Regions from separate parts of the Pseudomonas sp. HP_14 genome, predicted to be linked through region 1. Evidence: predicted binding sites of a transcription regulator. Region 1 holds the regulator's gene; each other region holds the start of a gene.
What was found. The regulator FliA, encoded in region 1, starts transcription of late flagellar genes. The targets are predictions, from matches to a motif close to CTAAAGTTTNNNNNNNNNNNGCCGNTAA.
Positions count from the first base shown of each region.

Region 2: the regulator FliA is predicted to act here: its motif matches at 2,774-2,801, upstream of motA (flagellar motor stator protein MotA).
Region 3: the regulator FliA is predicted to act here: its motif matches at 3,649-3,676, upstream of ACYASS_RS03885 (methyl-accepting chemotaxis protein).
Region 4: the regulator FliA is predicted to act here: its motif matches at 2,340-2,367, upstream of ACYASS_RS16170 (methyl-accepting chemotaxis protein).

Region 1 covers NZ_JBTOQI010000033.1:44,686-52,042, reverse strand. Annotated here, with positions in the region: gene flhF (flagellar biosynthesis protein FlhF) at 1-1,301, shown strand, start outside; gene fleN (flagellar synthesis regulator FleN) at 1,417-2,250, shown strand; gene fliA (RNA polymerase sigma factor FliA) at 2,247-2,987, shown strand; gene ACYASS_RS17895 (chemotaxis response regulator CheY) at 3,279-3,653, shown strand; gene ACYASS_RS17890 (protein phosphatase CheZ) at 3,673-4,461, shown strand; gene ACYASS_RS17885 (chemotaxis protein CheA) at 4,500-6,773, shown strand; gene ACYASS_RS17880 (protein-glutamate methylesterase/protein-glutamine glutaminase) at 7,012-7,357, shown strand, end outside.
Region 2 covers NZ_JBTOQI010000042.1:220,824-228,180, forward strand. Annotated here, with positions in the region: gene asd (archaetidylserine decarboxylase) at 1-230, opposite strand, end outside; gene rhdA (thiosulfate sulfurtransferase) at 263-1,078, opposite strand; gene ACYASS_RS21465 (HDOD domain-containing protein) at 1,124-2,659, opposite strand; gene motA (flagellar motor stator protein MotA) at 2,869-3,720, shown strand; gene motB (flagellar motor protein MotB) at 3,724-4,746, shown strand; gene rsgA (small ribosomal subunit biogenesis GTPase RsgA) at 4,866-5,897, opposite strand; gene orn (oligoribonuclease) at 5,994-6,530, shown strand; gene ACYASS_RS21490 (trimeric intracellular cation channel family protein) at 6,720-7,334, shown strand.
Region 3 covers NZ_JBTOQI010000003.1:153,722-161,078, reverse strand. Annotated here, with positions in the region: gene ACYASS_RS03895 (DUF2789 family protein) at 1-199, shown strand, start outside; gene ACYASS_RS03890 (T6SS phospholipase effector Tle1-like catalytic domain-containing protein) at 263-1,735, opposite strand; gene ACYASS_RS03885 (methyl-accepting chemotaxis protein) at 1,982-3,598, opposite strand; gene ACYASS_RS03880 (TraR/DksA family transcriptional regulator) at 3,885-4,289, opposite strand; gene ACYASS_RS03875 (Gfo/Idh/MocA family protein) at 4,677-5,696, opposite strand; partial or broken gene ACYASS_RS03870 (PAS domain-containing protein) at 5,921-6,694, shown strand; gene ACYASS_RS03865 (methyl-accepting chemotaxis protein) at 6,746-7,237, shown strand.
Region 4 covers NZ_JBTOQI010000022.1:310,868-318,224, reverse strand. Annotated here, with positions in the region: gene ACYASS_RS16180 (CheR family methyltransferase) at 1-114, opposite strand, end outside; gene ACYASS_RS16175 (chemotaxis protein CheW) at 111-650, opposite strand; gene ACYASS_RS16170 (methyl-accepting chemotaxis protein) at 660-2,282, opposite strand; gene ACYASS_RS16165 (tellurite resistance TerB family protein) at 2,906-3,643, opposite strand; gene ydcS (putative ABC transporter substrate-binding protein YdcS) at 3,862-5,013, shown strand; gene ACYASS_RS16155 (ABC transporter ATP-binding protein) at 5,214-6,254, shown strand; gene ACYASS_RS16150 (ABC transporter permease) at 6,256-7,194, shown strand; gene ACYASS_RS16145 (ABC transporter permease) at 7,184-7,357, shown strand, end outside.

The sequences.
Region 1 (7,357 bases):
ATATGCGTCAAGCCATGAAACTGGTTCGTGATGAGCTGGGCGCTGAAGCGGCCATCATCGGCAACCGGCGAATTGCCGGTGGCGTCGAGCTGACTGCTGCCCTGGATTACAAGCTGTCCGCGCTGGCGCCTCGCGTCCCGAATATCGAGCTTGAGGACGAGTTGCGCAAAACCCAGTCGCGCATCGTCTCGGCTCAGGCAGAACTGAACAATCGTGGTGACAGCGACGGCGCGACCAATCGCCAGTTGTTTGCCGGTTTGCCATTGAGCGCCGCTGACACTCACATCGAGCCGACTCTGGAAGAGCCGCCGCGTCCCTTTGTGCAGCCACAGGCCGCACCGGCTGCGCCAGCAGGTAATCAGCGCGGTTACGACTCGATGCGTTTTGAATTGAACGGCCTGCGCGAGCTGCTGGAAGTCCAGCTTGGCTCCCTGGCATGGAACCAGTTGCAAGGCAGCCGTCCGGCACAGGCCAATCTGTGGCGCCGTCTGCAACGTGTCGGCTTGTCCGGCCCGCTGTCGCGCGACCTGCTGGAAATGATCCCTGATATCGACGAGCCGCGTCAGGCTTGGCGTATGCTCTTGGCGCACCTGGCGCGCATGATTGAAGTGCCTGACGTGGAGCCGCTGGAAGAGGGTGGTGTGATTGCCATGGTCGGCCCTGCCGGCATGGGCAAGACCACCACGCTCGCCAAGCTGGCGGCGCGCTACGTACTCAAGTACGGCGCACAGAATATCGCTTTGGTCAGCATGGACAGTTTCCGTATCGGTGCTCAGGAGCAACTCAAGACATTGGGTCGCATCCTCAATGTGCCGGTGACTCATGTCGATCCTGGCCAGTCGCTGGCGCAGGCGCTTGATCCGCTGCTGCGCAAGCGTGTCGTGTTGATCGATACCGCCGGCCTGCAAGCCAGTGATCCGGCGTTGCGCATGCAGCTGGAAAGTCTGGCAGGGCGCGGCATCAAGTCTCGTAATTATCTGGTACTGGCAACCACCAGCCAGAAACAGGTGCTCACTGCGGCCTATCACAGCTACAAGCGCTGTGGTCTGGCGGGATGCATCCTGACCAAGCTGGACGAAACTGCCAGCCTGGGTGAGGTGCTCAGCCTTGCGATCAGTCATGAGCTGCCAGTGGCCTATCTGACTGATGGCCCACGAATTCCTGATGATCTTCACCTGCCTCGCAGGCACCAACTGGTGTCGCGTGCGGTCAATGTGCAGATGCAAGAAGAGCCAAGCGAAGAGGCCATGGCGGACATGTTCGCCGACCTTTACCACAACCCCAACAAACGGGTCGGTTAAGTGAAGCGAACTATTGGACGTTACCTGCATCGATGGTCTGCCCGGCATGGCTCTTCACTGAGCGTGTCGCCCGCAATCTGGCTACGGTCTACGCAAGACAAGGTAAAGAAATAACATGGGCAGCATGCATCCCGTACAGGTGATCGCGGTGACCGGCGGCAAGGGTGGCGTCGGTAAGACTAACGTGTCAGTGAATCTTTCGCTGGCCTTGGCCGAGCTCGGCCGGCGCGTCATGCTGCTGGACGCCGACCTTGGCCTGGCGAATGTCGATGTCCTTCTTGGCCTGACGCCTAAACGCACCCTTGCTGATGTGATCGAGGGCCGTTGTGAGCTTCGCGACGTTTTGTTGCAAGGTCCGGGCGGGATTCGAATCGTGCCTGCCGCTTCCGGCACCCAGAGCATGGTTCATCTGAGCCCGGCGCAACATGCCGGCCTGATCCAGGCGTTCAGCGACATTGGCGACAATCTGGATGTGCTGGTGATTGACACCGCAGCCGGGATTGGCGAGTCAGTGGTCAGCTTCGTCCGCGCTGCTCAGGAAGTGTTGCTGGTGGTCTGTGACGAGCCTACTTCGATCACCGACGCCTACGCGCTGATCAAGCTGCTCAATCGCGACTACGGCATGAACCGTTTCCGGGTTCTGGCCAACATGGCCCAGAGTCCGCAGGAAGGTCGCAACCTGTTTGCCAAGCTGACCAAGGTGACCGACCGTTTCCTTGACGTTGCCTTGCAATATGTTGGCGCCGTGCCTTACGACGAATGTGTTCGCAAGGCCGTCCAGAAGCAACGTGCCGTATACGAAGCTTTCCCACGCTCTAAATGCTCACTGGCGTTCAAGGCTATTGCGCAGAAGGTCGATACCTGGCCACTGCCTGCCAACCCTCGCGGGCATCTTGAGTTCTTCGTCGAGCGACTGGTTTACCAGACAAGCGCAGGGCCTGTTCAATGACCGCGAGCGGCTACCAGATGTACAGCAAGGCTTCCAGAAACTCGCAATATGAGTTGATCGAGCGGTATGCTCCGCTGGTCAAGCGCATTGCGTACCACTTGCTGGCGCGTCTGCCAGCCAGTGTTCAGGTCGAAGACCTGATTCAGGCGGGCATGATCGGCTTGCTGGAAGTGTCCACCAAGTACGATTGCACCAAGGGCGCGAGTTTCGAGACTTATGCCGGGATTCGTATTCGCGGTGCGATGCTTGATGAAGTGCGCAAAGGGGACTGGGCGCCACGCTCTGTTCACCGCAATACGCGCATGGTCAGTGACGCAATTCGCTCAATTGAAGCTAAAACAGGTCGCGACGCTAAAGATCACGAAGTTGCGGCCGAACTCCAATTGAGTCTCGATGATTATTACGGGATTTTGAACGATACCTTGGGCAGTCGCCTCTTCAGTTTTGACGACCTGCTACAGGACGGCGAACATGAAGGGCTGCATGAGGATGGCGCAAGCGGTTCGCTTGAGCCGTCGCGCGACCTGGAGGATGAACGCTTCCAGGCTGCGTTGGCAGATGCAATTGCCAACTTGCCTGAGCGTGAACGTCTGGTCTTGGCGCTGTACTATGACGAGGAGCTGAACCTCAAGGAAATCGGTGAGGTCCTGGGGGTCAGTGAATCGCGAGTCAGCCAGTTACACAGCCAGTGCGCCGCTCGTTTGCGGGGGCGTTTGGGAGAGTGGCGAGCGCGTTGACAGGCGGTATGCGTCCTTGGTGATGGCGTGTCGCGTGTGAGCAGGCTGTGCAAAGCGTTACGTGGGACAGTGGACAAGGCTGGAGCCGTACAGGTATTTCGCTCCACGGACTGTAGAAGCAATAGCTTTAATGCAGCCCGTGGATTTGCTGTGCGGTTTCCATAGTTGTTGATATACCAAGCCCGTCGTCGTTTTCGCACAGCCGATGTGAGCTGTGCCGGTATTGATTGAACAGCGCGTTCAGGTGCTGAACGCGTCAAAGACTGCTTGGAGGTCGAATTGGACAAGAACATGAAAATCCTCATCGTTGATGACTTCTCAACGATGCGGCGGATCATTAAAAACCTGCTACGTGATCTGGGCTTCACCAACACGTCCGAAGCCGATGACGGGCTTACCGCGTTGCCGATGCTGGAAAGCGGTTCTTTTGACTTTCTGGTAACGGACTGGAACATGCCTGGCATGACCGGTATCGACCTGCTGCGTAAAGTACGTGCCGATGAGCGCCTCAAGCACCTGCCGGTGTTGATGGTGACCGCAGAAGCCAAGCGCGACCAGATCATTGAAGCGGCTCAGGCCGGCGTCAATGGTTATGTCGTCAAGCCATTCACGGCTCAGGCGCTGAAAGAAAAGATCGACAAGATCTTCGAGCGCGTCAATAGCTGATGTATGCCGCGAGGGCTCTATGGAGAACAACGAAACGTCAATGGGCGAGTTTGAAGCGACCCTGAAGAAACACGCTAGCGAGCTGGTGACGAGCCTTGAAAAAGGCCGTTTCGGCGACGCGGTGCAATTGATCCACGAGCTTAACCAGGCTCGGGATCGCGGTCTCTATCAAGAGATCGGCAAGCTGACTCGCGAGCTGCACAGTGCGATCGTCAATTTTCAAATTGACCCGAACATGCCGCAAGCTGAAGAAGTGTCCCAGATCACGGATGCCACCGAACGCCTGTCGTATGTTGTCAGGCTTACGGAAAACGCAGCTAACCGCACCATGGATCTGGTCGAGGAAAGCACCCCGCTGATCCATAGTCTGAACGATGAGGCCAAGGCCTTGAGTGCTGACTGGGGGCGCTTCATGCGCCGTGAAGTCGGCGCAGAAGAGTTTCGTGAGCTGGCGCGGCGTGTCGATGGTTTCTTGACGCGCAGCGAACAGGATACCCAGAAGGTTTCCTCCCACCTCAACGATATTCTGCTGGCTCAGGACTTCCAGGACCTTACCGGTCAAGTGATCAAGCGCGTCACGCAATTGGTCACTGAAGTGGAGAGCAATCTGCTCAAACTGGTGCTCATGGCCAGTCATGTCGACCGCTTTGCGGGCATCGAACATGACGACGAATCCATCCGCGCAGAAAAAGATCCACAAAAACATCTCAAACAGGGTGAAGGTCCGCAGATTCATGCCGATAAACGGGAAGACGTTGTGTCCGGACAGGACGATGTAGACGATCTGCTATCGAGCCTGGGCTTCTAAGTCTGGTCTGTTGACGGTTAATTTTAGGGAGCACCCCAATGAGCTTCGGCGCCGATGAAGAGATCCTTCAGGATTTTCTGGTAGAGGCCGGCGAAATTCTGGAGCAGTTGTCTGAACAGTTGGTCGAGCTGGAAAGCCGACCGGATGACGCAGATCTGCTCAATGCAATTTTTCGCGGTTTTCACACTGTAAAAGGGGGCGCCGGCTTCCTCCAGCTCCATGAGCTGGTGGAGTGCTGCCACATCGCCGAGAACGTCTTCGACATCCTGCGTAAGGGTGAGCGTCGCGTTGATTCGGAATTGATGGACGTGGTCCTGGAAGCGCTGGATGCGGTCAACGCGATGTTCAGCCAGGTGCGCGAACGTAGCGAAGTCACTCCGGCTACACCGGAACTGCTCGCGGCACTGGCGCGGCTGGCTGAGCCAGCATCGGCTGACGAAGCTCCTGCGGCTGAAGCCTTGGAAGAAGTAGAAGAGGCACCTGTTGAAGCTGCCGCTGAAGCCGCTTCAGACGAGATCACTGATACCGAATTCGAGCACTTGCTTGATCAGCTCAATTCCGCGAAAGAGCAGCCAGCGGCTGCTGCCGCGCCGACCACTGGCGCAGCGGCATCCGATGAGATCACCGATTCGGAATTCGAATCGCTGCTCGATCAGTTACACGGCAAAGGCCAGTTTGCTGCAGACAGTGCAGCGCCTGCTGCCGTCGCTCCAGCTGCCGCACCCGCTGGCAAAGCGGAAAGCGGCGACATCACCGACGATGAATTCGAAGCGTTGCTCGATCAGCTGCACGGCAAGGGTTCGTTCGATCCTTCCGCCGCAGCGGCTCCTGCACCTGCTGCGGCGGCACCTGCTGCCAGCGCGCCGGCCGGTAAAGGCGACGAAATCTCCGATAACGAATTTGAAGCACTGCTTGACGAGTTGCATGGCAAAGGCAAGTTCGAGCCTGACGTAGCTGCGGCGGTTGCTGCACCTGCTGCGGCCGTGTCTGCGCCTGCCAAGCCAGCAGCACCGGCGGCCAAGCCTGCTCCGGCTGCAGCGGCCAAACCGGCAGCCGCGCCAGCGCCCGCCAAGGCTGCTGCACCTGCTCCTGCGCCAGCCAAGCCAGCTGCGCCACCGGCCGAGAAACCGGTCGCCTCGGAAGCGGAAACCACCGTACGGGTTGATACCGCGCGCCTGGACGAGATCATGAACATGGTCGGCGAACTGGTGCTGGTGCGTAACCGTCTGGTGCGCCTGGGTCTCAACAGTGGCGACGAAGCCATGTCCAAGGCGGTTTCCAACCTTGATGTGGTGACAGCTGACTTGCAGACCGCGGTGATGAAGACCCGGATGCAGCCGATCAAGAAAGTGTTCGGTCGCTTCCCGCGACTGGTACGTGACCTGGCTCGCCAGCTCAAGAAAGAGATCAACCTGGAACTGGTCGGTGAAGAGACCGATCTGGACAAGAACCTCGTAGAGGCGCTTGCCGATCCACTGGTCCACTTGGTGCGTAACGCGGTCGACCACGGTGTAGAAACCCCGGAAGAGCGTGAGGCATCAGGCAAGCCGCGTGGCGGACGGGTCATTCTCTCTGCCGAGCAGGAAGGCGACCACATCCTGTTGTCGATTTCAGATGACGGCAAGGGCATGGACCCTAACGTCTTGCGCTCGATTGCGGTCAAGCGTGGCGTGATGGACAAGGATGCTGCTGATCGCCTGAGCGATACCGACTGCTACAACCTGATTTTCGCCCCAGGGTTCTCGACCAAAACCGAGATCTCCGACGTGTCGGGCCGTGGTGTGGGCATGGACGTGGTGAAAACCAAGATTGCCCAGCTCAACGGTACGATCAACATCTACTCGACCAAGGGTCAGGGCTCGAAGATCGTCATCAAGGTGCCGTTGACCCTGGCAATCATGCCGACCCTGATGGTGATGCTGGGCAATCAGGCCTTCGCATTCCCGCTGGTCAACGTGAACGAGATCTTCCACCTGGACCTCTCGACTACCAACGTTGTTGATGGTCAGGAAGTGGTGATCGTGCGTGACAAGGCACTGCCGCTGTTCTACCTCAAGCGCTGGCTGGTCAGCTCGGCCGTCCACGAAGAGCAGCATGAAGGGCATGTGGTGATTCTTTCGGTAGGCACCCAGCGTATCGGCTTCGTTGTCGATCAGTTGGTGGGCCAGGAAGAAGTGGTCATCAAGCCGCTGGGTAAAATGTTGCAGGGGACACCTGGCATGTCTGGCGCCACCATCACTGGTGACGGTCGCATTGCCTTGATTCTCGATGTGCCGAGTATGCTCAAGCGGTACGCCGCACGGCGTATTTGATTCTGGTGTCACGGGCAGACAACTGTCCGTGACGCCTGGTCAGGCGGTGTCGAAAACGCTGCAAATGGATGCGAGGCAATAACAATGACGAGTCGCAGACGCAGTTGGCAAAAGAGCGTGTGCGTCCCGTGACCTTTTGAGGCCTGCTTCGATCGGTTTTTCTGTCGTTGGGTGAAGCTTGCTTCAACGGCGCGTCGCATAGCGCAGCAGTTTCCGTGCAGCCTGTAATGGAGTGTTTATGGTAGTCAAGGTATTGGTGGTGGATGACTCCGGTTTCTTCCGCCGCCGCGTCACGGAAATTCTTTCTTCAGACCCAAACATCAAGGTTGTCGGTACCGCGAGCAACGGCAAGGAAGCGATTGATCTGGTGCTGTCGCTCAAACCTGACGTGATTACCATGGACTACGAAATGCCCATGATGGACGGCATCACTGCTGTTCGCCAAATCATGCAGCGCAGTCCAACCCCGGTGCTGATGTTCTCCTCGCTGACCCACGAAGGTGCCCGCGTTACGCTGGATGCCCTGGACGCCGGTGCGGTGGATTTCCTGCCCAAGAATTTCGAAGACATTTCGCGTAACCCGC
Region 2 (7,357 bases), on a different contig from region 1:
GCGCCGGGTTTCAGGGCGCGGGTGAAGAAGGCATTGAAGTGTTCATAGGCGCTCAAGTCCTCGACCTGCGCTTCCGTCATGTTCACCTGATAGCGACGGGCGAACCATGCGGTGAAGGCATTCTTGAACCAGCGTACGCGGCACTCGGCAACGCAGCCAGCCAGACGCGACAGCAAGTGGTGCGGAAGCAGGTACTGGCTGAGGATAAACAGACGCTCTTTCATCAAAATTCCTGAATGTAATGCTTAAAGTGGGCAAGTTTTTAGCGTTCAACCGGCGTATCGGGGTGGTTGCCCCATTCGCCCCAAGAACCGGCATAGCCTTTGACACGAGGGTAACCCAGTGCTTTGGCCACCAGGTACGTGAAACCTGAGCGGTGGTGTGTCTGGCAGTGGGTAATGATTTCTTTGTCTGCGGTAATCCCCAGGCTGTCGAGGATCTCTGCGATGTCTTCACGGATGCGCAGGTCGCGTGACTTGTCCATGCCTGCGGTCCACTCGAAATTGATCGCGCCGGGGATGTGTCCACCTTTGGCGGCGACGACTTTTTCGCCGGAGTATTCAAGCGGCCCGCGAGCGTCCCAGATTGCCAGATCAGCAGCACCCAGGCGACTTTGCAGATACTCGCGGGTGGCGGTAGGTTCATCGTGCAACTGCAGTTCAACAGGCGCCCCTGCCGAGGCTGGAACATCCGTGGATAAAGGCAGACCATCCGCTTGCCAGGCCAGCAGGCCACCGTCGATGTAGTGGTATTGGCTGTGACCAATCACATCCAGTAACCAAATAAACCGACCGGCCCAGCCGCCGCCTTCGTCATCGTAGACCACATACACCGCATTGGCGTTGTGCCCCAACTCGCCGAACAGTGCTTGCAGATCGGTTTTGGAGGGGAGCAGACCGGGTGCTGGAGGCTGGCCCAACTGAGTGCGTTTCGGATCAACGAAGCGCGCTCCGGGTATGTGCCCTGCGTCATAGCGGGCACTGCTGGTCAGGTCCACCAGAATCAGTTCCGGGGCATCCAGACGATCCTTCAGGTCGCTTGGCTCAATGACCAGCGGCAAGTCAGAGAAGACGGACATGTGCAGCCTCCAATTCGAAAAAAGAGGCGAATTGTAGCCCAGCTGTCAGGCTTTGCGACCACTAAAGCTCGTCAGCGCCCGTTCAATGCACTGGCAGGTTTTGCCGAAACCCTGCACTGAGGTTTCCGAAAACTGCCCGCCGCCCTGATCGGCCACGACCAGCATCAACACCTTGTTGTTACTGCTCAGGGATCGAATCAGCCAGTGTTTACCGGGAAACAGAGCGCGCAGGTTGCCCGGCAATAACGCCGAGAACTGCTCGATGTTGGCAGGTGTCATGCGTAATTGAGTTGGTTGTGCCAACAAACGCTGCAACACAGTGCTTTCCTTTATAGAGAGCGCGAGAGACGCCGCCTCATTTCGCAGCCCTGCGATCTGGTGAACACGCAGGACGGTACCGGTCTTGTCTGCCATCAGCAGCATCACCCGCTCCATGCCGCAGGAAACCAGCGCGTCCCTTGCCGTTGTGGTCAAGTGCATGGCGTTGCTGAAGGGGCTCGGTGTAGCAAGCAGCTCGGCACATTGCTTGCGCCAGTTTTGCAGGGCATCGGGGGAGGGTGGTGGGGCCGCCTGCAGTTTGCTGTGAATCCGGCGGGTCGCCCACGGCCAGATAAGGGCTTCGGCCGGGTGCCACAGGACAGGGTCGTTATGGTTGCGAGCGCTGCTGGCGGCGTTCTGGTGGGCCTGCTGCTGCACACTGTCCATAGTTTGTTGTAGATACAGGCTGCACAGTAATTCCCAGCGCAGGCAGTGCGGGCTGTCCCAGGCCTGTTGAGCCGAGAGTGCAAGGCCATTGCCCAGCAGAACCGTGTTGGCCGGCTGGTTGAACCAGCGCCGCAGGTTCGGATCGGCGTCCATCAGTTGCTGTTGCTGTAGCGGGTCATCGTTAGCCCGGGCCACATGCAGCGCTTTGACCAGTTGGCGTCGCTCGCTGATCAGTAATTTGTAACCTTGAGTGACCCACAACGGCAGGCGCCATAAGGTTGCCAGCTCCATGCACAGTTCCAGCAGGCTGACACCAAACAGCGCTTTCTCCACCGTGCGTGATGATTCGCCTTTATGGATCACCCGCAGTTCCCACTCATCCAGCAATTTCGGGTGCGCCAGGGCTATCGGCCACAGCGGCGCCAGAAACAACAAACTACCGAGGTGGATGTCTTGCCACAGGCGAGCAAGACGGCTGGCAAACAGACCGTTGGCCTGCTGTGTGGCGTGTTGGCTGATCAGCAGTAATTGCCGAAAAGTCACCGGGATTTTTTCGTTCTCCAGCGCGGGCAGTCGATTAAGCAGCACTTCGGTGCGCGCCAGACCCAGGCGAGTTATTGCCACTTCCAGGCTTTCAGCAGGTTCGGTCAGGCCGGTACCGTTGCTATTGGCTTCGCGCATCACGCTCAGGACCAGGGCCGGGCTGTCCTGCATCATGTCGGCGATGTCCCGCAGCGAGCGGCGACTATCGTTCAGCGCGCTGCGGACTTTGCTGTGACTGGCGAGAGGCACTGGCAACGCAATGCTGTCCAACTGTTTGATCCACGCATCAAGCGTGTTCGGAACGGGAAGCTGTGACGACGTTTCTGGAGGCATGCATCAAGGCCCGTGCGACTGAAAATTTAGGCAGTGGACACTGCGAAATCAATGGGTAAGACCCCTGTGTCAGGGCCCCCGTTCACCGGTCAACTGGCTTTTCGATTTATCTGGCTATAGTCTGGCTCACATATGCCGATAAGTAGAAGAAGAGTTTCAAGAACTTCCGCACATGTCCCTGAACCCGACTCAGTAAGTACTTTCTACCTATGGCTAAAATTATCGGCATCATCGTCGTTTTCGCGAGCGTGCTTGCGGGATACGTCCTTTCACACGGCAAAATTGCCGCGCTGATCCAGCCTTTCGAGGTGTTGATCATCGGTGGTGCGGCATTTGGCGCGTTTTTGCAGGCCAACCCTGGCTACATGACCATGCACGTGATGAAGAAGTCGCTGAAGATGTTCGGCACTCGCTTCACCCACGCGTTTTATCTTGAAGTACTGGGTCTGGTGTACGAAATTCTCAACAAGAGTCGTCGTGAAGGCATGATGGCGATTGAAGGGGATATCGAAGATGCGGCAGCCAGTCCGATTTTTGCCAAGTATCCCGGCGTGCTCAAAGACGAGCGCATGACGGCTTACATCTGTGACTACCTGCGCATCATGTCGTCGGGCAACATGGCTCCTCACGAACTGGAAGGCCTGTTCGATATGGAGCTGCAAAGCATCAAGGAAGAGCTGGGTCATCCTTCCCACGCCATTACCGGTATTGCTGACGGTATGCCCGGTTTCGGTATCGTGGCGGCGGTACTGGGTATTGTTGTGACCATGGCTTCGTTGGGCGATGGTGACAAGGCAGCGATCGGTAACCACGTAGGTGCGGCACTGGTGGGTACCTTCTTCGGTATTCTGGCGGCTTACGGTTTCTTCGGCCCGCTGGCAACATCCCTGGCTCACGACGCCAAGGAAGAACTGAACGTTTACGAATCCATCAAGGCTTCGCTGGTCGCTTCGGCTTCCGGCATGCCACCTTCGCTGGCCGTCGAGTTCGGTCGCAAGGTTCTCTATCCAGCGCATCGGCCCAGCTTCAGTGAGCTGGAACAAGCGGTTCGCGGTCGCTGAGTCATGGAAAATAATCAGCCGATAATCATCAAGCGCGTCAAGCGCTATGAGGGCGGGCACCACGGCGGCGCATGGAAGATTGCGTTCGCCGACTTTGCCACGGCCATGATGGCTTTCTTTCTGGTGTTGTGGCTGATGTCTTCGGCGACCCCGGAGCAGTTGGTCGCTATTGCCGGTTACTTCAAGGACCCGGTCGGGTTCTCGGAAAGTGGCTCGCCCTATGTAATTGATTTGGGCGGCTCGCCGGAAATGTCCCCTGACCAGACCCTGAACCCGGAAATCAAGAACACGCCGACGCCGGACACGGTGCCAATCGAAGCCGAGACAGCTGAAGCAAAAGCGGAAGAGGTAGAGCAGGAGCGCCTGGAACTGCTGCTTCAAGAACTGCAGAACAAGGTCAACGAGAACCCTGAACTGCAGAAATTCAAGGATCAGATCCATTTCGAGATTACTCAGGATGGTCTGCGGATCCAGATCACCGACGCGGATAACCGTCCGATGTTCGATCTGGGCAGTGCGCGACTGAAGCCGTATTTCGAAGACATTCTGCTGGCCATGGCTGACACCATCAAAGCAGTGCCGAACAAGATCAGTGTGAGTGGTCATACCGACGCCAAACCGTATGCAGGCAATGGCGAGTTCGGTAACTGGGAGCTTTCGGCCAACCGCGCCAACGCAGCGCGACGCGCTCTGGTGGCAGGTACTTACCCTGAAGGTCAAGTGGCGCGCGTGGTGGGTTATGCGTCATCGCTGCTGTATGACCGCAACCTGCCGCTCAACCCGGTCAACCGCCGCATCGACATCGTGGTCATGACCAAGAAAGCGTTGCAGCGCATGGAAGGCAGCCAGAACAGCGGCGCCGGGGATTCAGCACCAAAAACGCCGACCCCTGCTCCGGGCGCAGCGCCCGGTGCGTCGAACGGACAGCCAGCTGACCCGCAGGCATATGCCCAGCCACGTGAGTTGCGCCAGAAGCTGAACCTGTTCGAAGACGGCACGTTGAAGCTGGATGAGACCAAGAACTAAGGTTCAGCCGCAAGCTGCAAGCCTAAAGCTGCAAGTAAAAAGCCCGGACTCGTGAGAGTCCGGGCTTTTTTGTTCAACCTGTAAATTGCCAGGCGAAGCGGCTAGCTTGTAGCTTCAAATCAATAACTGCTTTCCGGCAAGCTGGCGATGATCGAGCGGTAGCTGTTCATGCGTTGTTGTTGCACGCGGCCTTCTTCCAGTGCAATCAGCAATGCACAGCCAGGTTCACGGTCGTGCTTGCAGTCGCGGAAGCGGCAGGTGCCGATCAGCTCGTTGAACTCGATGAAACCAGCTTCAACATCCGCACGACTGACATGGCCCAGACCGAATTCACGGATACCCGGTGAGTCGATCAGGTCGCCGCCACGAGGGAAGTGAAACAGACGGGCGGTGGTCGTGGTGTGCGTACCTTGTCCAGACAACTCGGACAGCGGGCCCACACGGGTTTCGACCTCCGGCAGCAAGCTGTTGACCAGCGATGACTTGCCCACGCCGGACTGACCCACGAAGACGCTGATATGCCCGTCCAGCTGAGCCTGCAATTGCTGCATGCCGTCGCCGTGATGCGCAGAAACCTCCAGCACCGGATAACCCAGCGTCCGGTAAACCTCCAGCAACGCATTAAGCGCCGGGGCGTTCTGTTCGTTGATCAGGTCGAATTTGTTCAACAGTAACAGCGGGCGAATGCCTGCGTGCTCGGCTGCGACCAGATATCGGTCAATCAGGTTGGCATGAGGTTCTGGCATTGGCGCGAACACAATCACGATCAGATCGACGTTGGCGGCAACCGGCTTGAGTTGCCCGCGGCTATCGGGGCGGCACAGCTCAGTAGTGCGCGGCAGTTGCGCGACGATAACGCCGATGCCCTGGTTGCCAGCGCGCCAGACCACTCGATCGCCGGTCACCAGTGCAGGAAGGTTGGCGCGCAGGTGGCAGCGGAAAACCTGACCGGCCTGATCGCCGTCCTGCGCTTCGACTTCGACTTGCACGCCGAAGTGGGCGATCACCAGCCCGGTCTGCTCAGGACCAAGGTCGCCGCCCTCGAGTGTTTCCAGAGTTTGTGATTCGCGTTTGGCGGCACGTGCAGCGCGCTCGCCTTGAATTTTTTCGATGCGCCAGTTCTGACGACGATTGAGTTGGCGTTTGGCCATGGGTGTTCCGAGTGATAAAGCAGCTGATAAGTAAACGCGGGGGAGTCTAGCACGCCGGGGTGAGCTAAACTGCGCGCCTACGCTGAGGAGCCAAATATGCAGAACAAGCAGAATCTGATCTGGATCGATCTGGAAATGACCGGCCTGGACCCGGACACCGACGTCATTATCGAAATGGCCACGATCATTACTGACAGCCAGCTCAACACCCTGGCTGAAGGTCCGGTCATCGCCATTCACCAGAGTGATGAAACCCTGGCCAGAATGGACGAGTGGAATACCCGTCAGCACGGCGGTTCGGGCCTGACCCAGCGGGTTCGCGAGAGCACTATCAGCATGGCTGAAGCAGAAGCTCAGACCCTTGAGTTCATCAAGCAATGGGTGCCGGAGCGCAGTTCGCCGATCTGCGGCAACAGCATTTGCCAGGATCGTCGCTTCCTTTATCGGCACATGCCGACCCTGGAACACTACTTCCACTACCGCAATCTGGACGTTTCCACGCTCAAAGAGCTGGCTGCCCGTTGGTCGCCTGAGCTGAAGTTCCAGAAGGGCAGCACCCATCTGGCGCTGGATGACATCCGCGAGTCGATCGCCGAGCTGCGCTTTTATCGCGAGCATTTCATTAAAGGCTGATGCTTCCATCGCGTCGATTTCTGCTTTTGCAGGAGCGCGCGCGATGGCTATGGATCAGGCAATTAATTTGTCGACCCTGATATCGAATCGCGGGCAAGCGCGCTACCACGGGAAATTGTCGATCTGACGGCTTTGCCCTCTTTTGGTGCTTGCCCTAAACTGCGCGGCTTCGTCGCAGGGACTGCCGCCATGTTGTTGATGCTCTATCTGATCGCTATTACCGCTGAAGCCATGACCGGCGCGCTGTCTGCTGGCCGGCGGGGCATGGACTGGTTTGGGGTGGTGTTGATCGCCTGCGTCACAGCCCTTGGCGGCGGTTCGGTGCGTGATGTATTGCTGGGCCATTACCCGCTGACGTGGGTCAAGCACCCGGAATACCTGATCCTGACCAGCGTCGCAGCCTTGCTGACGATCTTCATCGCACCGTTGATGCGCCATCTGCGCTCGCTGTTTCTGGTACTCGACGCGCTTGGTCTGGTGGCTTTCACCCTGATCGGCACGATGACCGCACTGGAAGCCGGGACCGGCTTGCTGGTGGCCTCTGTCTGTGGCGTGATCACTGGGGTCTTTGGCGGCATCCTGCGGGATATCTTCTGCAACGACATCCCTTTGGTATTCCGTCGCGAGCTATACGCCAGCGTCTCGTTCCTCGCGGCCTGGTGCTTTCTGCTGTGTCAGCATCTGCAGTTGCCTGAAGAGCAGAGCATCCTGATTACGTTGTTTGGCGGCTTGCTGCTGCGGCTATTGGCTATCCGGTTTAACTGGAACATGCCCAAGTTTGTCTACAAGGGTGATGAGCACTAACCGGTAGGAGCGAACTTGTTCGC
Region 3 (7,357 bases), on a different contig from region 1:
ACTGGGACTGGATTCGGACCAGGAAAGCATCGACGCCTTTGTTGATGAGCATGGCCCACTGCCTGATGACGTAAAGGTGTCTGAAGCAGAGTTCTGGACACCTCAGCAAGGCAAGTTCCTCAAGGAAATATTGTTGCTGGATGACGATTGGGCTCCGATTGTGGATGAGCTGAACGCCCTGCTTCACACCGCTAAATAGCTTCCAGAACAGCAGCTCCGGGGATCCGGAGCCGCTGCACAAGCGAGGCTTTAATTCCTGTGACTAGCCTCGTCCCTCCTGATTTGGATAACGCACTCGACCACCGCTTTGGGGCGCATGCACGAAAAGCGCATCGTTGAACTTGTGACGGCTATCGATCAACGCATCCCAATGCGCAGAACGATGTATGTAGCGATGGCGCAACATTTGCTCCTCACTGGCATCAAGCGAATAAGCAGCCCCGCGCGCGTAAGCGATCAGCTTGTGTGCAATGCCTTGCAGCTCGGGAAGGATCATGAAATCCAGAGAAGCCGGAACCGGATTGAAGGGAACACCGTAATCGCAGGCCAGAGCATGCATGACACGCAGATGAACCCTGGCAAGATGTCCGAAAACCTGACGCTGCAAGCACACCGCGGCCATTACCGCTTTGCCTCCACCTTTGTTGTATCCGGCTTTGGTCAGCCGCTCCTTGCAGGTTATCGACAGCCCAGCCTCAGGGTCGCGGGGGTCGACCAATACAGCTTGATCCATACCTTTCATGTCTGCGTGCGCCTGCTGCCAGGCCTGAGTCGACTCCTTTGGAATGTCGCTACCAACGAAACTCCAGAGTGGACGTGTCAGCAGCACCCGCTCAAGCATTTGCGGATGATACCCCCCGCCAACATCCGAATGGGCACCCGGCAGCACAATTTCCATCGGCCAATCAGGCATGACGCTGTTAAGCGCAAAGTTACGCCTTTCTTCGTCGCGAGCCACCAGATGCAGTACCTGCTCGGCACAGCCAGGCGGTAGATAGAGGTTCACTTTGTCGTTACTTGCATCCGCCAGATTCCCCATATCCCGAATGCCGCCCACGGCGGCAACCGTGTCAAACAGCCCGATCATCTTTATTTTGATGCTACCGTTTTGCCAGGAAAAGCAAGGCGCCAACGGCACGCTACGACGCTTGAGCATCGGCTCCAGCGTACCTTTTTCCTGCTTGAGCACTTCGTTGGCAAAATGCCGGGCTGCGGCAGCCCCCCGACTGAAACCAAAAACATCCAGCTCCAGCCCGCTGATGGAGCAGCCGGGATTATGCTGCGAGAATGACGCCAAAAGCGCACCCAGCTTCTCCACACCTCGCTCCACTTTGGCAATAACGCCGGTCCTGCCGCGCCCAAAACTCTGACCTGGCCAAACCGAATCACGCCCGCCTGACAAGGTGCCTATACCACTTATATAAATCGGCCAATACACTTTCAAGCCGTCCCCTAGATTGCTCGCCACAGGACGACTGCTATAAAGGTCAGCCAACTTGGCAATGTTACTTAAATCATTACTGTAGCTACTGGCCGGATCACTGTGCCGTCCGCCGCATTCGGCAATATGTTTGCCCCCCGTGACTTCAGCCATTGATCGACAATCGGCGCCGATCTGGCTATTGCTTCGATTATTGCCCGTGCCGTCAAAGAACAGCCCGACACGCACCGTCACGCCTAATGTCGAGACACTGGACGCATCCTGCGCAGTTAATACATTCCTTGTATTTTTCATTCCCTATCCACCTGTTGGCGCAGCCAATACTCAAGCTGCGTTTAAATCAATTGAACAACTTGATATAAACAGCTTGCGCGCAGATAGAGCTTAGTCAACTCAGTTACATAACTTTCAGAAAAGCCCTACATCATTTAAGGCAGAAAACAATAAACCCTTACAATAATTCCTGAATCCGCATCCGATAGAGACTTCTTGTTCTTATCGGCCCGAGGACTTGGCTCTTCTTTATCAGGCACGCGTGGATCACACACCTTGCGGTTTGTATCCCAAACGCAGTCCACCCCAGTGACGGCCCTTGACCATGACCGGTACCGACAGATCATGCATCAGCTCGCCAGTGTCACGGGTGTAGGTCTGCAACAACACCGCCTGCTGGTGGCTGCCACAGCGGATGCCTGTGCGATCATCGAATTTGCGCTTACTGCGGCTGTGCACCGTGTCCACCAGTACATCACCGGTCATCGGCTGGCTGAAGGCCTTGTTATGAGTAGGCACGTAGCCCTGAGGCGTACAGGCGATGACAAATACCAGACCATCATGGCGGGCCAGTATGGGCTCCTGGATGCCAGGCAGAACCTGATCGGTGTACCGGTCGAAACGTGTTTGAAATTTCGCAGGCCGAGTATTGGGAACCGGTTGATAAGTGCGGTCGAACAAATCTTCCAGCGTGATCCGGTTTTCGTCGATATCAGCCTCGAACCTAGCCGCGATCTGACTCGCCCCCTCACGGGCCAGGTCATAGACACGCTGGTGATAATCATCCAGACCGACCTCAGCCAGCCTCTCACTGATAGTCTCGGCCTGCCCTTCCATCTGCACCGCTGCATCAGCCAGTTTTCGCGTCTGCTCGTCACTCACCGCCAGATCGCTACGCATCTGCTGCACCGCAACGAACAGGGCGGACAATTGCTGCTGATTGGTTTCTGCGCCCTGAGCAATCTCGCCCACCTGAGACTCGACTCCGGCGGCCAGCCGGGCGATGTTCTCCAGATGCTGCCCGGTGAGCTCGACCTGATCGACTCCGTCGTCCAGGTCAGATGACAACTGGCGAATCTGCTCAACGACCTGATCTGTACGCTGCTGAATATCGGCCACCATTTGCCCGACCTCCTCGGTCGCGCTCGCGGTTCGCCCGGCCAGCCCACGTACTTCATCAGCAACTACGGCGAACCCGCGGCCGTGCTCACCAGCCCGGGCCGCCTCAATGGCGGCGTTAAGCGCGAGCAGATTGGTCTGGCTGGCGATTGACTGAATAACCAGCGTAACGCGCTGAATGTCCTCACTGCGCTGGCTGAGTTCCTCGATCAACTGGCGGCTGCCCACCGCTCGCTTGCTGAGCGAGTGCATACGCGTAATGGAATCGCCCAGCACGCTTCGGCCAGCGTCGCTGCTCTGCCGGGTCTCAACGGACGCAGCAAGCGCCAACTGGCTGAGTTGAGCTGTCTGCTGTTCGGTCGCAATCATGACATCAGCGCTGGAAACAATCTTTTCCGCAGCGCCCAACTGTGACTGCAGCTTGCTGGCCAGTTGCTTGACAGAGAACGCAACGCCAGCGGCCGACAGCGCGTTATGACTGGTCGAGCGCGACAAATCACGAGTCAGACGGTTGATTTCAGCACGCGGGTCTTGCTCGACATCAGCCACAGAGACGCCGGAGAAAAAGCGCGGTAGCCAAATAAACACCAGGGCGAGAGGGACCGCCAGGTATACGGAAATCTCTACAAAACCCATGGCAATCAACAGGCATGCCAACGCAACACTCTGCAAGACAGGCACCCACCACGCAGATCGTGAGACGGCCTTCGCTTTCCCGGGCGGGATCTCACGCGTTGTAGTGACCACAGCTCCATTTGCGACCATGTGCGATACCCCGTCATGCTTATCATTATTTTGTTTGCATTAGACGCCAGATAAAGGCTTTTCGCCATGAATCGTTAGTTGTAATGCAACAGGAAAGCAGATGGCTATATCTCGGGGCCGGAGCAATCAAGACGGAGCATCAAACGGCTGCGAACAAAAGTGAACTGGCGAGACAGGGTTTAACGCAATGGATCCTGTGATTCCATGGCTGGCCAGGGAGGCCGTGAATCAGAGGAGGAGAAACAGGCGGCGGGACCCGATGTATGGTCCCGCCTGCCCTGTTTGATCAGGCTTGACGCTGATGCTTGTCGATCTGCTCGTGGCGCTCTTGCGCTTCGATGCAATACTTGGTGGTCGGGCTGATCAACAGACGCTTGAGACCGATAGGCTCACCGCTGTCGTCACACCAGCCAAAGCTGTCGTCGGCAATGCGCGTCAACGCCATTTCCAACTGAGGGAGCATACGTTGATCACGATCGATCACATTCACCAGCCAGTGACGCTCTTCTTCAACTGAAGCGGCATCGGCGGGATCGGCAGGCGTATCCAGGCTCTCGATAGCAATGCGGCTCTGCTCGATACGCTCGTGGATTTCAACCTTCATACCCTGCAACAGCTCGACGAAGAAAGCATGCTGTTCGGCATTCATGTAGTCATCGGCCGGCATGGCCAGCAACTTTTCCTTTGTCATTGATTTCTCTATAAAAAAAACGTGCATTAAGGCGAATTAAGGAGCGGCTCTGCGTTGCCGTAAAAGCGCCATAGTCTCCAAGCGCCACCTGGCACTCAATTTACGAGGGGCGGCAGTCTAAGGCCGCCTTGGGCAGTCGGCAACTCATTTGCTAAACAAGCGCCAATTAGCCGACAAATAAACGTCAGCGGTCACCGCCCATCATTAATCCGGCACAGCAAAAAGGGCCCGGATTGGCCCTTTGGCAGCGATTCGACAGCGTCGTACCCAGCTCGTGCGAACGGCGGCCACCGGAATGGAGGCCACTGCCCAGAAGATTTCCGAATATAAGCGCCAACGCCCCCAAAGGTAAAGCCATTCGCCATTAAGCAGGCATCAAGCTGAGAACTATAGCACCACGACCTGCCCCTCAAGGGCACTTAGGCGTGCAGCGTCAAGTACCCTCGCCGAATCAATCGCATCATGCGGGTTGACCGGATTATCGCCGTCACCCGCCAAGGCGGCCTGCAACTGGCGGTAAAACTCCGGCCAGTACCCACGCTCAGTGGGCACCTGCTGACGCAGCTCCCCCTGTGCCAACCAACCCCAGCGGTGCTTTTCCTCCACGCCCCACTGCTCGCCTTCCGACCTCGGCGTCAGCCCCGCAAGCGCGGCGTCCTCCTGACAATCCAGCCCTTTAACCGTATAACAACCCTTGGAGCCACTGACCCGGAACCGAGGCCCCGCAGCGTTCTGCAGACAACTGCCCCACAGATGCGAAACGACGCCATTTTCATGCGTCAAAGAAACAAAAAACTGATGATCGAAAGGCTGATCCGGGGCTGAAAAACTCAACTCGGCATAGACCCTTGCCACCGGCCCGAACAGCACCAGAGCCTGATCCACCAGATGACTGCCCAGGTCACGCAACATGCCTCCACCCGCAGCCTTGCCCACAGATTTAGGCGAATAGCGTTCAACGCGGGACTCGAAGCGGGAAACCTCGCCCAACACCCCGTCGCCGATTAACTTTCGCACCGTCAGGAAATCCGAATCCCAACGCCGGTTCTGATAAACGCTGAGCATGACCCCCTTGCGCTCCGCAGCCTCGACCAGGGCACAAGCCTGTGCAGCATCGGCGGCGAAGGGCTTGTCGCTGACCACCGCCACGCCCAACTCGATAGCCTCCCGAATCAGCGCAGGCCTGGAAGCCATGGGCGTAGAAATCGCCACCGCGTCGACACCCGCGGCGACCATATCGGCCAACGTGTCAAAGGCCTGCGCGTCGGGGTGATCCTGAGCGAGCTCTTGTCGACGCTCGGGGGAACGAGTGACGACACCCACGAAGGTTGCATCCGGCAGACTGGCGATAAACGGTGCATGAAAGTAACGGCCGCCCTTGCCATAACCCACCAAACCGATACGCATAAGACTCTCCTTCCAATTCCAGTGTGACCACACTAAAGGAATGAACTCCATGGTCAACCCGGGAAAATACCTATACAAGAATAATTTTTCGTACAATTTTTTGTACAAATATACTGAATGCCATTTATGATGATGCCGACGCAAATGGATAAGCACGATGGCACCGCCCTCTCCTGACCACGGATAAGGATCACCTATAGATTGTCCTTACCGAGACCGCTTCCATGCTATTCAATGCTGCCAAGAAAGATTTGTTAGCCCTTCAGCAAATCGTTGACCGCCAGGCAAGCCTGCTCAAGGCAATAGATCGCTCAATGGCAGTGATTGAATTTGATACCCATGGCGTGGTGCTGAGCGCCAACCCCAACTTTCTGAAGGCCATGCGCTGCAGAGCCGAAGATGCCATCGGTAAAGAACACAAACGGTTCTGTACTCCCGCCTACGCCCGCAGCGCTGAATACCATCAGTTATGGTCGCGCCTGCGCGCCGGTGAGTATGTCTCGGGCACGTTCCTGCGCTTGACGGGTGACGACCAGCAAGTCTGGCTGGAGGCCAGCTACAACCCGATCAAGGACGAAGCGGGCAACGTGATCAAAGTCGTTAAATACGCAATGGATGTCACTGCCAAAGTCGAGGCGGACAGTGAAGCAAGAAGCAAACTTGCGGCTCTGGACCGAGCCATGGCAGTGATCGAATTCGACCTCAACGGTCAGATCCTGTGTGCCAACGACAACCTGACGCGACTGCTGGGTTACGCAGAGGCCGATCTCATCGGTAAAAACCACCGCATTCTGTGCCCGCCTGAGCTGATCAATAGCAGTGAATACCGCGATTTCTGGCAGCAATTGAACCGGGGGGAGTTTTTCAACGGACAATTCAAACGGATGGGCCGCCAAGGCAATGTCATTTGGCTGGAGGCCAGCTATAACCCGGTCTATGACGCCAATGGCAAGCTCTTCAAAGTGGTCAAGTTTGCTTCAGACATTACCTCACGCGTTGAACAGCATGAGCGTGACGCCAGCAGCGCGGCGCAGGCGTACCACATCTCGGTGGAGACACAGACAGTCGCTGAACAAGGCACTCAAGTCATTCATCAGGCTGCCAGCGAAATGCGCCAGATATCATCAAGCATAGAAGCCTCCTCGCACATCATTTCCCAACTGGGAGAGCGCTCCGAGCAGATCACGACCATCGTTAATACGATCCGCAGCATTGCCGAGCAAACCAATCTGCTGGCGCTCAACGCAGCCATTGAGGCCGCTCGTGCCGGCGATCAGGGGCGCGGCTTCGCCGTGGTGGCAGATGAGGTCCGGCAACTTGCAGGACGCACCAGCCGCTCCACCACCGAGATTTCAGAAATGATCGGCATGATTCAAAGCGAAACCCGGCAGGCTATTACCAGCATGGACCACACCCGCAACAACGCGATCAAAGGTGTCGATCTGGCGAATCAGGCCGGCACGGTAATCGTCAAGATCAGTGAAGGCACCAGCAATGCGGTGGATGCGGTGAGGGCTTTTGCGCAGGATCCCAAGCGTTGATATCCCACTCCTCACAGTTAATAAGCGACAGCCCATATTTGATGCGCGTGAGCGCTGCATCAGGTAGCAAAGGCGATCTCATATAGAAATGCACCGTCGACAGGCAAATAAAAAAGGCCG
Region 4 (7,357 bases), on a different contig from region 1:
GGTCGCCAGATAGCGCTGGCGTATGGCACGTTCAACGATGGCTTCGCCAATGGAAGCCACGTCCAGACCAATGCGATCTTTGAGAAAACTGAAGAAGCGTGCCTCACGACTCATGGCACCTCTCCTATGAATTCAAACTCCGAGGGCTGCGCCGGATAAAGCAGCTTACGCACCTGATCACTGAGCAGGTCCTGAATACCGATCCACTGCACCAGCCCCAACGCATCCTCACGCACCGGTCCCAGATAAGCAGCATCGGGGTTGTCCAGTCCGTAATCCATGAACTCGTCTGGCGCGCATCTCAGCATGTCAGTGGCTTGTTCGATAATCAGCCCGAGCAAGCGTTTCGGTTGCAGGGCATCGACCTGGTAATGCACCAGCACCAGTCGCGTGCTGGTGCGTGACTTGGCGCTCTGACCAAAAGCCAACGCGGCCAGGTCGATGACCGGGATCATCTGCGCACGATGGGCCAGTATGCCCGCCACCCAGTGTGGAGCCTGGGCAATGACCTTGAGAGGCAGGCGAGGCAACACTTCGGCGATTTCCACCGCCTCAAGGGCATAACGTTCATCGCCAATACGGAATAGCAGGAACAGCTTGTTCTTCGGGGCTACCGAAGAACTGCCGCGACTGACCGGTAGCTCGCTCATGGCCAGTACTCAGACTTTGAAACGCGAGACGCCGCTGCGCAAACCGACCGCCACCTGACTCAACTCATCGATGGCAAAACTGGCCTGACGCAAGGACTCCACAGTCTGGCTGCTGGCGTCGCCCAACTGGACGAGCGCCTGGTTGATCTGCTCGGCACCGGTGGCCTGAGCCTGCATGCCTTCGTTGACCATCAGCACACGAGGTGCGAGCGCCTGTACCTGATGAATAATCTGCGTCAGTTGCTCGCCCACTTGAGTGACTTCGAACATGCCGCGACGGACTTCTTCGGAAAACTTGTCCATGCCCATCACGCCAGCAGATACCGCCGACTGAATCTCACGGACCATCTGCTCGATATCGTAGGTGGCCACGGCTGTCTGGTCAGCCAGGCGACGCACTTCGGTCGCGACCACGGCAAAACCACGGCCATACTCACCGGCTTTTTCAGCTTCAATCGCGGCGTTTAGCGACAGCAGGTTAGTCTGATCGGCAACCTTGACGATGGTGACGACCACCTGATTGATGTTCCCGGCCTTCTCGTTAAGGATGGCCAGCTTGGCATTGACCAGATCGGCAGCGCCCATCACCTGATGCATGGTGTCTTCCATGCGCGCCAGCCCCTGCTGGCCGGAACCCGCGAGAATAGAAGCCTGATCGGCAGCGCTGGTGACTTCAGTCATGGTGCGCACCAGATCACGGGAAGTCGCTGCGATTTCCCGCGAAGTAGCACCGATTTCAGTGGTGGTTGCAGCGGTTTCAGTGGCGGTCGCCTGTTGCTGCCGGGAGGTGGCAGCGATCTCTGTAACCGAGGTCGTGACCTGTACCGAAGAACGTTGCGCCTGAGAAACCAGGCCGGTCAATTCGGTCATCATGTCGTTGAAGCCGGTTTCCACAGCACCGAACTCATCCTTGCGGTCGAGGTTGAGCCGTTTGCTCAGGTCGCCGGTACGCATGGTTTCAAGGATGCTGACGATGCGCTGCATCGGCGACATGATCGAGCGCATCAGCAGCAACCCGCATGCAGTGGCGGCAATGATCGCAATGAGCAGAGAAAGACCCATGCTGATCTTGGCAGCAGTCACGGCAGAAACGATTTCATCGGTCGCCTGATCGGCCACTTTCTTATTGATGACAATGATGTCGTTCAGTTGCTTACGCCCTAAAGACCATACGGGCCGCGTCTGGTCGTAAAACTCTGATTTGGCTTTTGCGTAATCACCACGTTGAAAATTGGTATGAACATCGTTGAGCAGCCGCGTGTAAGTCTCACGCTGACGCTCGAAGTCAGTGAAGTTGGCCTTGTCGGCATCATCAAAAATAGTTTGTTTGTAGTTATCGACCTGCTGCTGAAGACGAGCCTCGAAGTCGTTGAACTGATCCTTTTCCGGTGCCGTCAGCTCGCGGCCTTGCCCTTCGCCAATCAGCTCCAGAGTACGGATATAACTTTCGCCCCACGCACTGCGCAGCAAGGTGCTGTAGTAAACGCCGGGCAATGCATCCAGACGAACTTCCTCTTCACTGGACTGGATCGCCAACAGGCGGGAAAAAGAGACGACAACCATCATGAGCATGATGGCGATAATTACGGCGAAACTCGCCAAAATCCGTTGGCGTAAGGTCCAGTTCTTCACGGTCATCCCTCAAGAGTTCAACACCGGACTTCACGCCGGGTTCAAGAAGCGGACCGACAAACGGCCCAACGCGGCCTGAGTATAGCCCAGCCTCTTACGAACTAAGGGGGTTGTTTCAGAGATAAATTAGGGTTATTCCCGCCAACCTTTGAGAATTTTCTTACAGGCCTTGTGTATTCGAATGAATGCGGGGGTTTTGTTGGATGTTGCGGATCAAAATTTACAGCCTTCACTGCTTTTCGCGCGTCATGCACCGCGCAGTTTCAATTAAATGAGGGTGCTCTTGCGCCTGGTTTCGCCCTGACGGTCGACCCCCTTTGTTTCGGCAAAGGGGGGAAACCATTTATAGCTGACGTCCGGCCCCTGCTTCGCAGGGGTTCCTTCGCTCCGGCACCGTGGTGTGGGCACGCGCCGACGGGCCATCCATGGCCCAACGGCGCTCTCTCGGCATCCATGCCGAGCGACCCACACCACGGCACCTCCACTCAGCCTCCCGACGCTCGATTCGCGGTGTTCGCACTATCTCGGCAGGAAAAGCATCCTGGCGCTGCCGGCCAGTGAATGCTCCAGAAACCCGCTAATACCTACTAGCAACACAGAAAAAAATTGCGCATTTGCAGCCATTAAACCTGCGCCTGACGCACCTGTATCTCCAGTTCCGCCTTCAAAGCCGGTGCCAACTTGAGTTGACGGGCCAGTTCGTCCAGATACGCGCGCTCCATGAAATGCTCTTCATCAACAAGCATCACACTGGCGATGTACATCTCGGCCGCCATCTCAGGCGTCTTGGCCGCGCGGGCGACTTCGGCGGGGTCCAGAGGTTTGTGAAGCTCGGCATGAAGCCAATGCTGCAATTCCTGATCACCCGTCAGCTTGGTGAACTCACCCTCGATCAACTCACGCTCGCGCTCGTCGACATGACCGTCCGATTTGGCCGCTGCCACCAGCGCACGGAGGATGGCCTGACTGTGTTCCTCGACCTGCTCCGGGGGAAGGCGATCAATCGTTTGCGGCTCGCCCTGCGGTGCAGAAGCCTGCTTGGCCTGCCAATTTCCATACGCTTTATAGGCAATCACGCCCAACGCCGCCAGACCGCCATATGTCAGTACTTTACCGCCAACTTTGCGGGCGCCCTTGCTGCCCATCAGCAAGCCCATGGCACCTGAAGCCAATGCCCCGCCACCCGCACCTGACAACAGACTGTTCAAACCACCGCCACCTGCACCGCCCAGCAAGCTGCCAAGACCGCCAGCGGCAGAAGACTTTTTGCCACCTTGCTGATGCCCTGCACCACCGGCCTTGTTCTGCAGCATTTCCTGGCCGGATTTAAGAAGTTGGTCCAGTAAGCCACGCGTGTTCATGGAAAGCCTCCACAGACTTATTCGTTTGGTTGGGTATTGGCCAGAGTAAAACGAAGTGTGTCGGGGCTGTTGTCGGGTGTGCTTCTGGATGTTGCAACGCGACCGGCGCTCCTGCACATTAGCCAAACACTAATAAGCAATAAGCCCCGCAGCCTCGTCATTGTTGCGCTACACCTGTTGATTACTGCCCCGATCATAATTAGATAAGAGGGATTCTGATGTCAGCACACACCACCGCACTCCTGAGCGCGGCAATCACCGCGTTGATCGCCAGTGCCAGCTTGCAGGCAGCCGAAACATTCAAGACCGTCGGTGACGGTGAAGGCCAACTGGATATAGTCGCCTGGCCCGGCTATATCGAGCGCGGCGAGAGTGACAAGGCTTATGACTGGGTTACCGGGTTCGAGCAACAAACCGGCTGCAAGGTCAATGTAAAAACGGCGGCAACGTCTGATGAAATGGTCAGCCTGATGACCAAGGGTGGCTACGATCTGGTGACGGCCTCAGGCGACGCCTCTTTACGTCTGATCGCAGGCAAGCGGGTTCAACCCATCAATCCGGACCTTATCCCAAACTGGAAGAACCTCGACCCGCGCCTCAAGGGCGGTCCTTGGTATGTGGTTGATCAACAAACATTCGGCACGCCCTACCAATGGGGCCCGAACGTACTGATGTACAACACCGAAGTGTTCAAGGTCCCACCCGTTAGCTGGAGTGTGGTTTTCGAAGCTCAGGACTTGCCTGATGGCAAATCCAACAAGGGCCGGGTCCAGGCTTACGACGGGCCAATCTATATGGCCGACGCTGCGCTGTATCTGAAGTCTGCCAAGCCCGAGCTGGGCATCGTTGATCCCTATCAACTGACCGAGGTGCAATACGCAGCGGTGCTCGACCTGCTGCGCAAACAGCAGCCGTTGATCCATCGCTACTGGCATGACGCGACGGTGCAAATGAGTGATGTGAAAAACGAAGGTGTTGCAGCCTCCAGCTCCTGGGGCTACATGGTCAATGGCTTGAAAGCAGACAAACAACCGGTCGATTCGACCATCCCCAAAGAAGGCGCCACGGGCTGGGCCGATACCACCATGTTGCACGCCGACGCCAAGCACCCTAACTGCGCCTACAAATGGATGGACTGGTCGTTGCAACCCAAAGTCCAGGGCGACATCGCCGCATGGTTCGGTTCCCTGCCTGCCGTACCCGAAGCATGCAAGGCCAGTGAGCTGCTCGGACCGCAAGGCTGTGTGACCAACGGTTTCGATCAATTCGAGCACATCGCATTCTGGAAAACGCCGCAATCCGAAGGCGGCAAGTACGTCCCTTACAGCCGCTGGACCCAGGACTACATCGCGATTATGGGTGGCCGGTAACAACCCAAACATTGAACTGACACAGCGCTGTCGCGCAGCAAACAGGGTCCTGTAGGAGCGCGCTTGCCCGCGATGGCATCAGCACAGGCAATACATTCATCGGCTGAAAGACCGAATCGCGGGCAAGCGCGCTCCTACAAATGCCCGCTTGCTGCGCGACGACGAAGTTTCTGAAGGCACTCACTCATCGGAGTTCCACCATGCCCCTCGCAGTCCATTTCAGCAATGTGTCCCGACAGTTTGGCGAGGTGAAGGCCGTCGACGAAGTGTGCATCGAGATTCAGGACGGCGAATTTTTCTCCATGCTGGGGCCTTCCGGCTCAGGCAAAACGACGTGTCTGCGTTTGATCGCCGGATTCGAGCAGCCTGACACGGGCTCGATCCGCATCCACGGTGAAGAAGCCACGGGCTTGCCGCCCTATCAACGCGACGTGAATACCGTGTTTCAGGACTATGCGTTGTTCCCCCATATGAATGTGCGGGACAACGTCGCCTATGGCCTGAAAGTAAAAGGCGTCGCCAGGCACGAGCGTTATGCCCAAGCCGATGAGGCTCTGGCCATGGTCGCTCTGGAGGGCTATGGCGAGCGCAAGCCCGTGCAGTTGTCGGGCGGCCAACGCCAGCGTGTCGCTCTGGCTCGGGCGCTGGTCAACCGTCCTCGAGTTCTGCTGCTGGATGAGCCCCTTGGCGCACTGGATCTGAAGCTTCGCGAACAGATGCAGGGCGAACTGAAAAAACTCCAGCGCCAACTGGGCATCACCTTCATTTTCGTCACTCACGACCAGACCGAGGCACTGTCGATGTCAGACCGGGTTGCGGTATTCAACAAAGGCCGCATCGAACAGGTCGATACGCCGCGTAATCTGTACATGAACCCGGCGACGTGCTTTGTTGCCGAGTTTGTTGGCACCTCCAATGTGCTGCATGGCGATCTCGCTGCGCAATTGAGTGGTAGCCCCCAGCCCTTCTCGATTCGCCCGGAACATATCCGTTTCGCCGAGGGCCCGTTGGCCAGCCATGAGGTTGAAGTCCGCGGACTGTTGCACGACATTCAGTACCAGGGCAGCACCACCCGCTACGAACTGACGCTGGAAAGCGGGCAGCGTCTCAATGTCAGTCAGGCCAACAGCCAATGGCGGGATGACGGCTCGCCATATGAAACAGGACAGCGGCTGCTGGTGCGATGGTCTCGCGAAGCGATGGTCGTCCTCAGGGACATGCCTGTGAACGCAGGTTCGTGAAATGAGCCGCGCCCTGCCTCAGCCGCCAGCCACTGTCATGCGCAGGTTCTGCAACTTGCTTTATCGACGACCGAATCTGTACCTGTCGCTGTTGCTGATCCCGCCGTTGATCTGGTTTGGCGCCGTGTATCTGGGTTCACTGCTCAGCCTGCTGTGGCAGGGCTTTTACACGTTCGACGACTTCAGCATGACGGTCACGCCGGACCTGACCCTGAGCAACTTCTCGGCGCTGCTGCAACCGGCAAACTTCGATGTCATCAAACGTACGCTGACTATGGCAATCGCGGTCTCCATCGCCAGCGGCATCATCGCCTTTCCCATCGCGTATTACATGGCGCGGTATACCCGAGGCAAAACCAAAGCGTTTTTTTACATCGCCGTGATGTTGCCGATGTGGGCCAGCTACATCGTCAAGGCCTACGCCTGGACGTTATTACTGGCCAAAGGCGGCGTGGCGCAATGGTTCATTCAGCACCTGGGGCTGGAACCGGTGTTGCAGTTCATTCTGGGGATACCCGGAGTTGGTGGCAGCACCCTGTCGACTTCGTATCTGGGACGCTTCATGGTCTTCGTCTATATCTGGCTGCCATTCATGATTCTGCCAATCCAGGCTTCGCTGGAGCGACTGCCGCCGACCCTGCTGCAAGCCTCAGCAGACCTGGGCGCTCGCCCCTGGCAGACATTCACGCAGGTCATCCTGCCGTTAGCCATACCGGGCATCGCTGCGGGGTCGATCTTCACCTTTTCTCTGACCCTGGGTGACTTCATCGTGCCGCAACTGATCGGCCCCCCGGGCTATTTCGTCGGCAGTATGGTGTATGCCCAGCAAGGCGCCATCGGCAACATGCCCATGGCAGCTGCGTTCACGCTGGTGCCTATTCTGCTGATCGCCGTTTACCTGTCCATCGTCAAACGACTGGGGGCTTTCGATGCGCTCTGACACTGTGCCCCCGTCAGAACGGGCCTCCATCTGGCTGAAACTGGCAGCCTGGGGCGGCCTGGTATTTCTGCACTTTCCGATCCTGATTATTTTCATGTATGCGTTCAACACTCAGGACGCCGCCTTCAGCTTCCCGCCCCAAGGCTTTACCCTGAAGTGGTTC